Kineococcus sp. NBC_00420: one gene and its partner. The protein of the gene in region 1 binds, or shares a complex with, the protein of each later gene. Links are inferred from orthologs where the notes say so. Each region holds a gene or a part of one and is shown on either strand. Other genes may lie near its edges.

Region 1 (6,294 bases):
CACCCCAGGGAGAAGCACTGTGAGCGACGTCGTCAAGGTCGGCCTGATCGGTGGCGGCGGGATCACCCGCGCCCACGTGAAGGGCTACCGCGCGCACGCCGAGAAGATCGTCGTGACCGCGGTCGCCGACGTCGTCGAGGAGGCCGCCACCACCCGCGCCGCGGAACTGTCCGCCCAGCCCTACACCGACTACCGCGAGATGCTCGCGAGCGCCGACATCGACGCCGTCGACATCTGCCTCCCGCACCACCTGCACGCCGACGCGATCGTCGCCGCGGCCGAGGCCGGCAAGCACGTCCTGTGCGAGAAGCCGCTGTGCCTCACCGTGGAGGAGGCGAAGCGGGTGGCCGAGGCGATCCGCGCCAACCAGATCACGTTGATGTGCGCGCACAACCAGCTGTTCTTCCCCTCCGTCGCGAAGGCGAAGGAACTCCTGGACGCAGGGACCCTCGGCACGGTCTACGAGGTGCGCACGACCGACAGCTTCCACAACGACTTCGACCCCTCCAACATGGGGTGGCGCGCCTCGGCCAAGACCAGCGGTGGCGGCGAGCTCATCGACACCGGCTACCACCCGACGTACCTGCTGCTGCACCTGGCCAACGCCCAGCCGGTCGAGGCCACCGCGTTCCTCTCGACGCACCGGCTGAAGTTCATGGAGGGCGAGGACTCCGCCCAGGTGCTGGTCCGCTTCGAGAACGGCGTCGTCGGCCAGATGGTCACCAGCTGGGCCTACGACCCGGCCCCCGGCACCGAGAAGTTCTCCGTCGTCGGCGAGCTCGGCTCCCTCACGGGTACTTCGAACTCCGTCACCTACCGGCTGCGCTCGGGCGAGGAGGAGACCTTCGAGTTCGCCGAGGTCGACGCGTTCGTCACCGAGATCGGTGACTTCGCCGACTGCCTGCGCGAGGGCCGGCGCCCCATCCACACCGAGGTCGAGGGCATCGCCGTGCTCGGCGTCCTGCTCGCGGCCTACGAGGGCGCCCGCACCGGCACCATCGCCAAGGTCATGACGATCTGACCCCTCCGATCCGCGATCTCGCTGGGACTCCCGGCAGGATCGCGGGTCGTCGGTGGGTGTGCGCCGCCGACGGGGGCGACGACCTGCCCTCCCGGTCTGGGAGACTGGCGCGCGTGACCGACACGACCGACCGCACCAGCCGGGCGACCACCCTGGCCGACCTCCCGCTGCGCGAGGACCTCCGCGGCGAGCACCCCTACGGTGCGCCGCAGCTGGACGTGCCGGTCGTGCTCAACGTCAACGAGAACCCCTACCCGGTCGCGCCGGAGATCGTCGCCGACATCGCGGCGGCCGTCGCGCAGGCCGCCTCGGGGCTGAACCGCTACCCGGACCGCGAGTTCCTCGACCTGCGCGCCGACCTCGCCGCGTTCCTGCGGACGGAGTCGGGCGCGGAGCTGGAACCCGAGCAGGTCTGGGCCGCGAACGGTTCCAACGAGGTGATGCTGCACGTCCTGCAGGCCTTCGGCGGTCCGGGCCGGCGCGCGCTGAGCTTCGCGCCGACGTACTCGATGTACCCCGAGTACGCGCGCGACACCCAGACCACCTGGGTCGTGGGGCAGCGCACGGACGCCTTCACCGTCGACGTCGAGCACGCGCGGGCGATGGTCCGGGAACACCGCCCCTCCGTCGTGCTGCTCGCCAGTCCGAACAACCCGACGGGTACGGCGTTGCCGCTGTCGACGATCGAGGCCGTGCTCGAGGAGTGCTCCCGCTTGTCCCAGGGTGCCGTCGTCGTCGTGGACGAGGCCTACGGCGAGTTCCGCCGCGCCGGTACCCCGAGCGCGCTGGACCTGTTGCCCCGCCACGGGAACCTCGCCGTGAGCCGGACGATGAGCAAGGCGTTCTCCCTGGCGGGGGCTCGCGTCGGGTACCTCGCGTCCTCGGTCGCGTTCGTCGACGCGCTTCGGATCGTCCGGTTGCCCTACCACCTCTCGGCGATCACCCAGGCCACGGCGCGCGCGGCGCTCAAGCACTCGCAGCGGTTGCTGTCGACGGTGGACGAGCTCCGGGAGCGCCGGGACGAAACCGTCCAGTGGTTGCGCGACAGCGGTTTCGACGTCGCCGACTCGGACGCGAACTTCGTCCTGTTCGGTCGCTTCGAGGACCGGCACGCGGTCTGGCAGGGTCTGCTGGAGCGCGGGGTCCTCATCCGCGAGACCGGCCCCGCCGGCTGGCTGCGGGTCAGCATCGGCACGGCCGACGAGATGCAGCAGTTCCGAACCGCCCTCCAGGAAGTGGTGTCCCAGTGAGCCGCACGGCCCGCATCGAACGCAGCACCAGCGAGTCCAGCGTGCTGGTCGAACTCGACCTCGACGGCAGCGGCAGGACGGAGATCGCCACCACGGTGCCGTTCTTCGACCACATGCTCACCGCCCTGGGCAAGCACTCGCTGATGGACCTCACCGTGGTGGCCAAGGGCGACACCCACATCGACGTCCACCACACCGTCGAGGACACCGCCATCGTGCTGGGGCAGGCGTTCCGGCAGGCGCTGGGGGACAAGGCCGGCATCCGCCGCTTCGCCGACGCCACGGTGCCCCTCGACGAGGCGCTCGCCCACGTCGTCGTCGACGTCTCCGGCCGCCCGTACTGCGTGCACACCGGGGAACCCGAGGGGCAGGAGTACCACCTCATCGGCGGGCACTTCACGGGGTCCCTGACCCGGCACGTGCTGGAGAGCTTCGCGTTCCACGCCCAGATCTGCCTGCACGTCCGCGTCCTCGCCGGTCGCGACCCGCACCACGTCGTCGAGGCCCAGTTCAAGGCCCTGGCCCGCGCGCTGCGCTACGCCGTCGAACCCGATCCCCGGGTCCAGGGCGTCCCGTCGACGAAGGGCGCCCTGTGACGCAGAAGGTCGTCGTCCTCGACTACGGGTTCGGCAACGTCCGCTCCGCCGTCCGGGCGCTGGAACGGGTCGGTGCCGACGTCGAACTGACCTCCGACCGGAAGGCGGCGTTGGAGGCCGACGGCCTCCTCGTCCCCGGCGTCGGCGCGTTCGCGGCCGTGAACCAGGGGTTGCAGGCCATCGGTGGTGACTCCATCGTCGACCGCCGCCTCGCCGGTGGCCGCCCGGTGCTGGGGATCTGCGTCGGTCTGCAGGTCATGTTCGAGACCTCCACCGAACCCGGCGAAGGAGTCCCCGACGGTCTGGGCCAGTGGCCCGGCACCGTCGAACGGCTCCCCGCCGACGTGGTGCCGCACATGGGCTGGAGCACCGTGGAACCCCCGGCGGGTTCCCGGCTCTTCGCGGGCGTCGAGGACGAGCGGTTCTACTTCGTGCACTCCTACGCCGTGCAGCGCTTCGAGATGCTCGACACCACGGCGGGGCGGGTTCCGCTGCCGCAGATCACCTGGGCCGAGCACGGCGCGCGGTTCGTCGCCGCGGTCGAGAACGGTGCCCTGACCGCCACGCAGTTCCACCCGGAGAAGTCCGGGGACGCCGGCGCGCAACTGCTGCGCAACTGGGTGGACTCCCTGACCTGAGGTCGTCCCCCGACCTGCGCTGGCGGCATGCGCACCCGCACCGTCACCACCCCCGACGGGGTGGTCTGGACGGTGCACGTGCGCTTCCTGCCGCGCTGGCGGTTCCTGTCCCGACGCATCGCCCGCCGGCGGTGGCGCCGCAGGTCTCCCGACCTGGACGTCAGCGGCCTGGGCGACCTCGTGCCGGACGGCGCTGCACAGGGAGGTTCGGGGAACTCCGGTGGCCTGGACCTCGACGGGTTCGACGAGGGCGTGGCCATCGTGCTGGTCGTCGTGGGGCTCGTACTGGCCGTCCTGCTGTGCTGGCTGCTGGTGATCCCCCTGCTGCTGCTCGTGGTGGACGTCGTCGTGGTCGTGGCGCTCCTCGTCGCGGGTGTGCTGGCCCGGGTCGTCCTGCGTCGACCCTGGGAGATCGTGGCGGGGCACCCCGGCGGCGAGCGGGCCGTCGTCACCACCGTGCTCGGGTGGCGGGCCGCGCTGCGCCGGCGCGACGTCGTGGCGGGCCGGCTGGCCAAGGGGGCCCCGGTGGACGCGGCCACCGCCGTCCGCGTTCCCCGCACGCCGAGCGCCTCGTAGACTCGCCCTCCGTGACCAGCGAGAACACCCTCCCCTCCAGTGCCCGGCTGGAACTCCTGCCCGCCGTCGACGTCGCCGACGGTCAGGCCGTCCGCCTCGTGCAGGGGGAGGCGGGCAGCGAGACCTTCTACGGCGCGCCGCTCGACGCCGCGTTCGCGTGGCAGCAGGCCGGCGCCGAGTGGGTCCACCTGGTCGACCTGGACGCCGCCTTCGGGCGCGGCTCGAACCGGGAACTCCTCGCCGAGGTCGTCGGCCGTCTCGACGTCGCCGTCGAACTCTCCGGAGGCATCCGCGACGACGCCTCCCTCGAGGCCGCGCTGGCCACCGGCTGCCGACGGGTCAACCTGGGCACCGCGGCGCTGGAGAACCCCGACTGGACCCGCGCCGCCATCGCCCGCCACGGGGACCGGATCGCCGTCGGTCTCGACGTCCGGGGCACGACGCTGGCCGCCCGCGGGTGGACCCGCGAAGGCGGTGACCTGTGGGAGGTCCTCGAGCGCCTCGACGCCGACGGCTGCGCCCGCTACGTGCTGACCGACGTCACCAAGGACGGGACGTTGCGCGGTCCGAACGTCGAGCTCCTGCGCGAGTTCTGCGGCCGGACGCAGGCCCCCGTCGTCGCCTCCGGGGGCGTCTCGAGCCTCGAAGACCTGCGGGTGCTGCGCGACCTCGTCGGCCTCGGCGTCGAGGGGGCCATCGTCGGCAAGGCGCTCTACGCCGGAAACTTCACCCTGCCTCAGGCGCTCGACGTGGCGGGTCGGCCCTGAGCGCACCGCCGGACCCCGGCGCCACGGACTCCGCGGGAGTCCCGTGGGCGGGACGGACCCTGCAGCCCAACGCCTTCGCCACCGACGACGGCCGTCGCGCCCCGGCCCTGGCCGCCGCGCTGGCGGCCTGGTCCGCACGGGGCGAGGACCCGTCGGCCCGGGTGCGCGCCGAACGCGACGTGGTCGCCGCGCTGTCCGGGAGCCGGGTCTTCGCCCCCGTCGTCGCCCAGCTCGGGGAACTCGACGCCCACGGTGGGGACAAGAGCGCGGACATGGCGCTGGCGTTGCTGACCCAGCCCGACGGCCGCCGCGGGCTGCCGCTGTTCACCGACCTCACGGCCCTGACGACCTGGCGTGCCGACGCGCGTCCGGTGCCGGTGCCCGCCGAGCAGGCCGCGTTGTCGGGGGTCCAGGAGGAGTGCGACGTGCTCGTCCTCGACCCGGCGGGTCCGGTCCGCTTCGTGGTGCGCCGCAGCGCGTTCTGGGCGCTGGCCCGGGGTTCGGCGTGGGTTCCGGCGCCGTTGGACCCCGAGGTCGGGGCGGCGGTCGCCGAGGCGGTGCGGGGTCTGGACGCGGTCCGCGCGACCCGCTGCGAACCCGGTGCCGGCGCGGAGCTGCGGGTCGTCCTCGGGGTCCGGCCCGGGCTCGGCCGGGACGCCCTCGACGAGCTCCTGCACGTCGTGGGGGAGCGGCTCGCGACCGGCGTCGTCGCCGACCGCGCGGAGTCCGTGGAGTTCCAGGTCCTCCCCGCCTGAGACCGCCCGAAGCGGTGGTCCCGTCGCACGCGACGGGACCACCGCGGGGGCTCAAGAGGCGACGGGCGTCCCGGGGCCGTCGGCGGGGGCGTCGGCCGCCTCCTGCGCCTGGGCGTCCGCGGCGACGGTGGCCTGGCGCGCCTTGATGGTGCTGTAGGCGCCGACACCGGCCGCCCCCAGGGCCAGGACGGTCGTCCACCCCTTGTTGAAGGCGTGACCCGAGGCCCCGTCGACGCTGAACCGGCCGGGCCCGCCCACGGCCAGCGCGACGGAGGCCAGCCCGAGCACCGCCGGGTACTCGAAGCCGCCGGAGGTGGCGAAGAACCCGTTGGGCTTGTGCACGAAGACCGCTGCGGCCATCGCGGCCGCCGCGGCGGCGCCGCCGACGGGGGTGGCCAGGCCGAGCGCGAGCAGCGCTCCGCCACCGGCCTCGGACGCGCCGGCCAGGACGGCGTTGCGCTTGCCGGGGCGGAAGCCCATGGCGTGCATGGCGCCCGCGGTACCTTCGATGCCGCCGCCGCCGAACGCGCCGAACAGCTTCTGGGCGCCGTGGGCGACCAGCGTGCCGCCGATTCCGAGTCGCAGGGCCAGCAGGCCGAGGTCGTTCGATGCCACGAGGGGTCCTCCAGGTTCTTGCCGGTTCAAGGTCGTGGCCATTCGACCACCGCCCGGTCGGACGGGCGACGGCGGG
Region 2 (6,024 bases), 240 kb from region 1 along the record:
ATGCTGGGACGGCCGGAGTAGCTGCGGTGCAGTTCGGCGAGCTCGGCGAGGAAGCCCTCGTCGGCCATGGCCGCGTTGTGGGCGGCCTCGATCTCGTCGAGCGCTGCGACCAGCGCCTCCGGGACGAAGCGGCCACCGAAGTCCCCGAAGTACGGGCCGCGTTCCTGGCTGAAGCTGCGAGCGGAGGTGGTCAGGGGTGTCTCGTTGACCTCGGCGGAGGCGCTCACGGGCGCACCGCCTGGATGGAGGGGTGCGCGCCGGCGGCGACGAGGTCGGCGACCGCGCGACGGGGGTCCGCGCCCTTGACCAGGGTCTCTCCGACCAGGACGGCGTCCGCGCCCGCACGGGCGAACTCGACGACGTCGCGGGGACCGGACACGCCCGACTCGGCGATCTTGACGACGTGGTCGGGGATGAGCGGAGCGAGGTCGGCGAAGGTGGCGTTGTCGACCTGGAGGGTCTTGAGGTTGCGGTTGTTGACACCGATGACCTTCGCGTCGGCGTCGAGGGCGCGCGCGACCTCCTCGGCCGTGTGCACCTCCACCAGCGCGGTCATGCCCAGGGACTGGGTGCGTTCGATGAGGGACACGAGAGCTTCCTGTTCGAGGGCGGCCACGATGAGGAGCACGACGTCGGCTCCCCAGGCGCGGGCCTCCCACAGTTGGTACGAATCCACGACGAAGTCCTTGCGCAGCACCGGGACGTCCACGGCGAGGCGCACCGCACGGAGGTCGTCGAGGCTGCCGCCGAAGCGGCGCTGCTCGGTGAGGACGGAGATGACGGTGGCGCCGCCGAGCTCGTACTGCGCGGCGAGGGCGGCCGGGTCCGGGATGGTGGCGAGGGCGCCCTTGGAGGGGCTCTTGCGCTTCACCTCGGCGATGACCTTCACCCCGCGCTGCTCCACGTCACGCGGCCTGAGGAGCGCACGAGCGTCCTTGGCCGCGACCTGACGGTGGGCGCGGTCCTTCAGCTCGTCGAGGGTGGTCAGCGCCTTGCGGGCGGCCAGGTCCTCGCGGACGCCGGCCAGGATGTCGTCGAGGACAGTCACAGCACGAGGGTATCCCCGCTCACCGACACGCCCGACACCGTCCTGACCCCGTCCGGTCAGCACGTCCTCAGTGCTGGGCGCGGCCGACGCCGACGGGGGTGCCGTCGGCCTTCTTGACGCCGTAGCCGGCCTTGGCCAGCCCCCCCGCGACGGCCAGGGAGGCCACGATGACGACACCGCCGATGATCCCCCACGTCAGGCTGGGGAAGACGATCGCGAGGCAGAGGATGAGGAACCCGACGAGGCACACCGCGACACCGGCCCAGGCCGCGACGCTGTGGCCGTGACCGTGCTCGTCGACGACGTCGGTCGCCCCGCGGGTGGTCGAGTCGTTCGCCCCGTGGCTGTTCGACGGGCTCTGCTGGCTGCTCACGGTGGGCTCCTGGGGAAGAGGGGTGTACTACGCACACCGTACCCACTCCCCCGGCCCGGGCGCCCGCCGCGGTGGGTCGGACGGACAGGCGGGTTCAGCGGGTGGGGTCCTCGCCCTGGCTCAGGGAGTCCCAGGCCGCGGCGGGGTCCTCGTGGGGGGCCAGGGTGACCGCGGCGCGGGTGGCGTCGCGTTCGTGGCGGGTGGAGCCGACGGACGGCGCGGCGGCGTTCCAGCGCCGCGTCCGCACCAGCACACCCGCCCCGCCGACGAGCACCAGCACCCCACCCACGGCGGAGACCACGGGCCAGGGCCGCACCGACGGATCGCCCTGGAGACGGACCCCGGTCGTCCCGCTGGCGGCCCGGGCGGGTGCGGTCAACGCCGCGGACGGGTCCGAGGTGACGGCCAGGCTGGCCACGACCGTCCCGGCCCCGCCGAGGACGAGGACCACCGCGGCCACGAGCCGCGCCACCCGGCGCCCCAGCGTCGAGGCCACCACGGCGGCGAGGCTGACCAGGCTCAGCGCGGTGGCGACGGGGGCGGCGTCGCGACCGTTGACGAGCACGGCGCTCGCACCGGTCGCGGTCTCCACGGCCCCGCTCACCCACGTCGGCGCACCGGCCCCGAGGCCGACGACGGCCCCCGCGATCCCGGCGAGCAGCAGCAGACCGCGTTCGCGTCCGGCGTTCACGCCGGCAGGAGGGGCAGCGTCACGGCGTCGAAGCACGTGCGGTCGCCGGTGTGGCAGGCGGCCCCGACCTGGTCGACCTCGACGAGGAGGGCGTCGCCGTCGCAGTCCAGCGAGACCTTCTTGACCCACTGGACGTGCCCGGACGTGTCGCCCTTGCGCCACAACTGCTGGCGGCTGCGGGAGAAGTAGGTGGCCCGGCCGGTGGCCAGCGTGCTCGCGAGCGCCTCGTCGTCCATCCAGGCGACCATCAGCACCTCCCGGGTGTCGTGCTGCTGCACGACGGCGCAGACCAGTCCGGCCTCGTTGCGCTTGAGCCGCTCGGCGACGTGGGGATCGAGATCGAGGGACGACACGGGGACGATGGTCTCACCGCCCGCGCGTGGCGCGCTCCGCCCCGGGTGGCACGATCTGGCCATGACGACGGCGCAGGCCCCCCGCAGCAGCCACCGCACCGACGCCCGGCGGGAGCGTGACGCGCTGTGCGACAGCGCCTCGCGGGTCGGTCCCGACGCGCCGACGCTCTGCGCGGGCTGGGACGTGCGCGACCTGCTGGTGCACCTGGCGGTGCGTGACAACCGGCCGGACGTGGTGCTGGGCGAGGCTGTGGGCCCGTTGCGCCCGCGGCGCGAGCGGGTGCTGGCGGAACTGGGCGCCCAGCCCTTCGAGGAGCTGGTGGAGCGGGTGCGCAACGGCCCGCACGGGCCGCTGAAGCTGCAGGCGCTGGACAGCCTGGCCAACACCTCGGAGTTCTTCGTCCACCACGAGGACATCCTGCGGGCCCAGGACGACTGGGCCCCGCGCGAGCTCCCCCGGGGGCAGACGGCGACGCTGTGGCGCACGGTGAGGGTGATGGGTCGCGTCGCCTACCGCCGTGCCGGGGTCGGGGTCGTGCTGGTCACCCCCGGCGGTCCGCGCGCCGTCGTCCGCTCCGGTGACGAGGCCGTCTCGTTGACGGGTGAGCCGGCGGAGCTGGTGCTGCACGCGTTCGGTCGGCGCAGTCGGGCGAAGGTCGAGGTCGACGGCACTCCCGCTGCGGTGCAGCGCTTCCGCAAGGCCTTCCCGGGCTAGCGGACGGCGGACCCGCTGGCCCGCAGCGCGTCCTTGACCTCGCCGACGGTGAGCTGGCCGAAGTGGAAGACGCTGGCGGCGAGGACGGCGTCGGCGCCCGCGGCGACGGCCGGCGGGAAGTGCTCGACGGCCCCGGCGCCGCCGCTGGCGACGAGGGGGACGCTGACCCGGGCGCGGACCTGGCCGAGCATCTCGAGGTCGAAGCCGGCCTTGGTGCCGTCGGCGTCCATGGAGTTCAGCAGGATCTCCCCGGCGCCGAGCTCGGCGGCTCGGGCGGCCCACTCGACGGCGTCGAGGCCGGTCCCCCGTCGGCCACCGTGGGTGGTGACCTCGAAACCGGACGCGGTGGTGGGTTCGCCGGGCAGGGTCCGGCGGGCGTCGACGGAGAGCACGAGGACCTGCGCGCCGAAGCGGTCGGCGATCTCGGCGATGAGTTCGGGCCGCGCGATGGCCGCGGTGTTCACGCCGACCTTGTCCGCGCCGGCGCGCAGCAGCTTCTCGACGTCGGCGACGCTGCGGACACCGCCACCGACGGTGAGGGGGATGAAGACCTGCTCCGCGGTGCGGCGCACGACGTCGTAGGTGGTCTCCCGCGAGCCGGAGGATGCGGTGACGTCGAGGAACGTCAGCTCGTCGGCGCCCTCGGCGTCGTAGCGCCGCGCGAGTTCGACGGGGTCACCGGCGTCCCGCAGGTCGGCGAAGTTGACGCCCTTGACGACGCGGCCGGCGTCGACGTCGAGGCAGGGGATGACACGGACGGCGACGCTCACGGGGCCAGACTAGACGGGGCCGCGTCGGGGCCCGACCGCTACGGTGGCGGGCATGAGCGTGCTCGAGGAGACCCTTCCACTGAGCTCGGTCGACCCGGGCGACCGGGACGCCCTGCGCGCCTGGTACACCTCGAGCCGTGCGGCCTTCCTCGAGGCCGCCCCCACCGAGGCCGACCTCGACGAGCGGTCGAAGGCCATCGCCGCGCACCGCCTCACCGCCGTCCGCGACGGCGAGCGGGTGGTCGCGACGCTGCGGACCTTCGACTCCGAGCTGACGATGCCGGGCGCCGGTCCGGTGAGCGTCGACGCGGTCTCCACGGCGACCGTCCTCGCGACCCACCGCCGGCGGGGGCTGCTGACGCGGATGCTCACCGCGGACCTCGAGCGCGCCCGGCTCGCCGGCCACGCCTTCGCGACGCTCATCGCGGCGGAGGCCCCGATCTACGGCCGGTTCGGGTTCGGGGCCGCGACCCGGGCGACCAGCCTGGCCATCGACAACACCCGGGTGCGCTTCCGCGACGACGCCCCGGCGGCGAGCGGGTCGCTGGAGTTCCTCACCGGAGCGCTCGACGAGCCGGCCCTGGTCCACGACGCGGCGCGGCGGTCCCGCCCGGGCGGCCTGCACCGCGACGCCGCCTTCTGGGAGGCCGCGAACCGCCGGGGCGAGGGGCGCTGGATCGGGACCCACGGTCACGCGGTGCTGCACCGCGACGAGGGCGGGACCGCCGACGGCTACGTCGTCTACGAGCTGCGGGACGAGTCGGTGGGGCGCGTCGTCACCGGCACGACGACGGTCCTGGACCTGACGGCGACGACGCCCGCCGCGTACCGCGCGCTCTGGGAGTTCGTGACCTCGATCGACCTGGTGCGCACCACCCGGGCCAAGGACCGGCCCGTGGACGAACTGCTGCCGCACCTGCTCCTCGATCCCCGTGCGGTGCAGACCGGTCCGGTGGACGACTTCGCGTGGCTGCGCGTCCTCGACGTCCCGGGTGCGCTGGCGGCGCGACGCTACCTGGGCTGCGGGACGCTGGTGCTGAAGGTCGTGGACCCGCTGGGGCTGGCCGACGCGACGGTCTCCCTGCACGTCGCCCCGCAGCGCTGCGGGGCCGACGGGTGGGTCTGCGCCGAGATCACCACCACCGACGCGGCGCCCGACGTCGTGCTGGGGGTCGGGGAGCTGTCCTCGCTCGTGCTCGGCGGGACCTCGGCGGTGGCGTTGCACCGCGCGGGACGCCTCGACTGCTCGGCCGCGGACGCGTTCGCCCTGCAGACGCTGTTCGCGACGCCCGAGGCCCCCTGGTGCCCCACGTGGTTCTGACCGCCCGCTCGACCACCGACGTCGTCGACGACCTGGTCGCGCTGCTGGCGGCGACGCCGGTCCCACCCGCCGGTCCGGTGGTGGTGGCGGTCGACGGCCGGTCCGGGTCGGGCAAGACCGACCTCGCCGACGTCCTCGCGGCCCGCGTCGGGGCGGTCGTGGTGCACATGGACGACCTCTACCCGGGGTGGTCCGGTCTCGCGGCGTCGGTGCGGCTCCTGGGCCGGGTCCTCGACGGTCTGCGTTCCGGCGCGTCGACGAGCCACCCGGTCTGGGACTGGGCCGCGGCCGCCTACACCCGCGAGGTCGTCCTCCCCCGGGCGGGGACCGTCGTGGTCGAGGGGGTCGGGTCGGGCTGCGCACGGCCCGTGGACCTGCTGGTCCGCCTGGAGGCCGCCCCCGACGTCCGACGCGACCGGGCCCTGACCCGGGACGGGGCGACGTTCGAGGCGCACTGGGACGCGTGGGCCGCTCAGGAGGCGGAGCTGTTCTCGCACGAGCCGTTCCGTGCCGACGTCGTCTTCACGTCCGACACCACCGCGGGCGGGGAACCGGCCTGGCGCTAGTCGGCGTCGGGGCGCGGGGCGTGCGCCTCGACGAGGCGGGCCAGGCGCCGCGCCTCGGTCTGGGCGAACTCGCCGTCGGCGCGCTGGACGGCCATGACCGCGAGGTTCTCGCCGTCGTCGAGGTCGAGGGTGAGCCACGGCTCGGCCCCGCCGAAGCGGACGGCGACGACCGCGCCCCAGGCCACCC

The links.
Region 2: the proteins of hisH (region 1) and hisF are in contact, whole or in part, in a crystal structure (PDB 6RU0), measured with the Thermotoga maritima proteins. The link is inferred for Kineococcus sp. NBC_00420 from one-to-one orthologs. Residues at the interface, in WP_004080484.1 of Thermotoga maritima: Asn15, Arg18, Arg22, Arg117, Leu118, Pro119, His120, Met121, Gly122, Trp123, Asn124, Asn134, Gly135, Tyr136, Tyr138, Val140, Tyr158, Glu180, Lys181, Ser182, Ser183, Lys184, Ile185; in WP_004080486.1 of Thermotoga maritima: Met1, Leu2, Ala3, Arg5, Ser40, Glu41, Asp45, Glu46, Ala70, Glu71, Ile73, Asp74, Ile75, Pro76, Phe77, Asp98, Lys99, Ser122, Gln123, Glu161, Thr195, Leu196, Asn247, Arg249, Glu251.

The regions. Positions count from the first base shown.
Region 1 is NZ_CP107930.1:4,893,139-4,899,432, forward strand. The notes cover bases 1,685-4,684. They hold hisH (imidazole glycerol phosphate synthase subunit HisH), read left to right. Parts: upstream 1,685-2,863; coding sequence 2,864-3,505; downstream 3,506-4,684. Other genes in these bases: OG218_RS23910 (histidinol-phosphate transaminase), read left to right, coding at 1,685-2,271; hisB (imidazoleglycerol-phosphate dehydratase HisB), read left to right, coding at 2,268-2,867; OG218_RS23925 (hypothetical protein), read left to right, coding at 3,533-4,081; priA (bifunctional 1-(5-phosphoribosyl)-5-((5-phosphoribosylamino)methylideneamino)imidazole-4-carboxamide isomerase/phosphoribosylanthranilate isomerase PriA), read left to right, coding at 4,093-4,684. Outside these bases: OG218_RS23900 (Gfo/Idh/MocA family protein), read left to right, coding at 1-23; OG218_RS23905 (Gfo/Idh/MocA family protein), read left to right, coding at 20-1,021; more of OG218_RS23910, read left to right, coding at 1,135-1,684; more of priA, read left to right, coding at 4,685-4,848; OG218_RS23935 (SseB family protein), read left to right, coding at 4,968-5,603; OG218_RS23940 (DoxX family protein), read right to left, coding at 5,655-6,260. UniProt on the Escherichia coli protein: IGPS catalyzes the conversion of PRFAR and glutamine to IGP, AICAR and glutamate. The HisH subunit catalyzes the hydrolysis of glutamine to glutamate and ammonia as part of the synthesis of IGP and AICAR.
Region 2 is NZ_CP107930.1:5,133,797-5,139,820, reverse strand. What follows is about bases 2,064-4,793. They hold hisF (imidazole glycerol phosphate synthase subunit HisF), read right to left. Parts: upstream 3,951-4,793; coding sequence 3,177-3,950; downstream 2,064-3,176. Other genes in these bases: OG218_RS25100 (GNAT family N-acetyltransferase), read left to right, coding at 4,003-4,793; OG218_RS25110 (TIGR03085 family metal-binding protein), read left to right, coding at 2,527-3,180; hisI (phosphoribosyl-AMP cyclohydrolase), read right to left, coding at 2,109-2,528; OG218_RS25120 (Trp biosynthesis-associated membrane protein), read right to left, coding at 2,064-2,112. Also shown: trpB (tryptophan synthase subunit beta), read right to left, coding at 1-194; indole-3-glycerol phosphate synthase TrpC, read right to left, coding at 224-1,048; OG218_RS25125 (HGxxPAAW family protein), read right to left, coding at 1,116-1,421; more of OG218_RS25120, read right to left, coding at 1,516-2,063; more of OG218_RS25100, read left to right, coding at 4,794-5,271; OG218_RS25095 (hypothetical protein), read left to right, coding at 5,253-5,837; OG218_RS25090 (PH domain-containing protein), read right to left, coding at 5,834-6,024.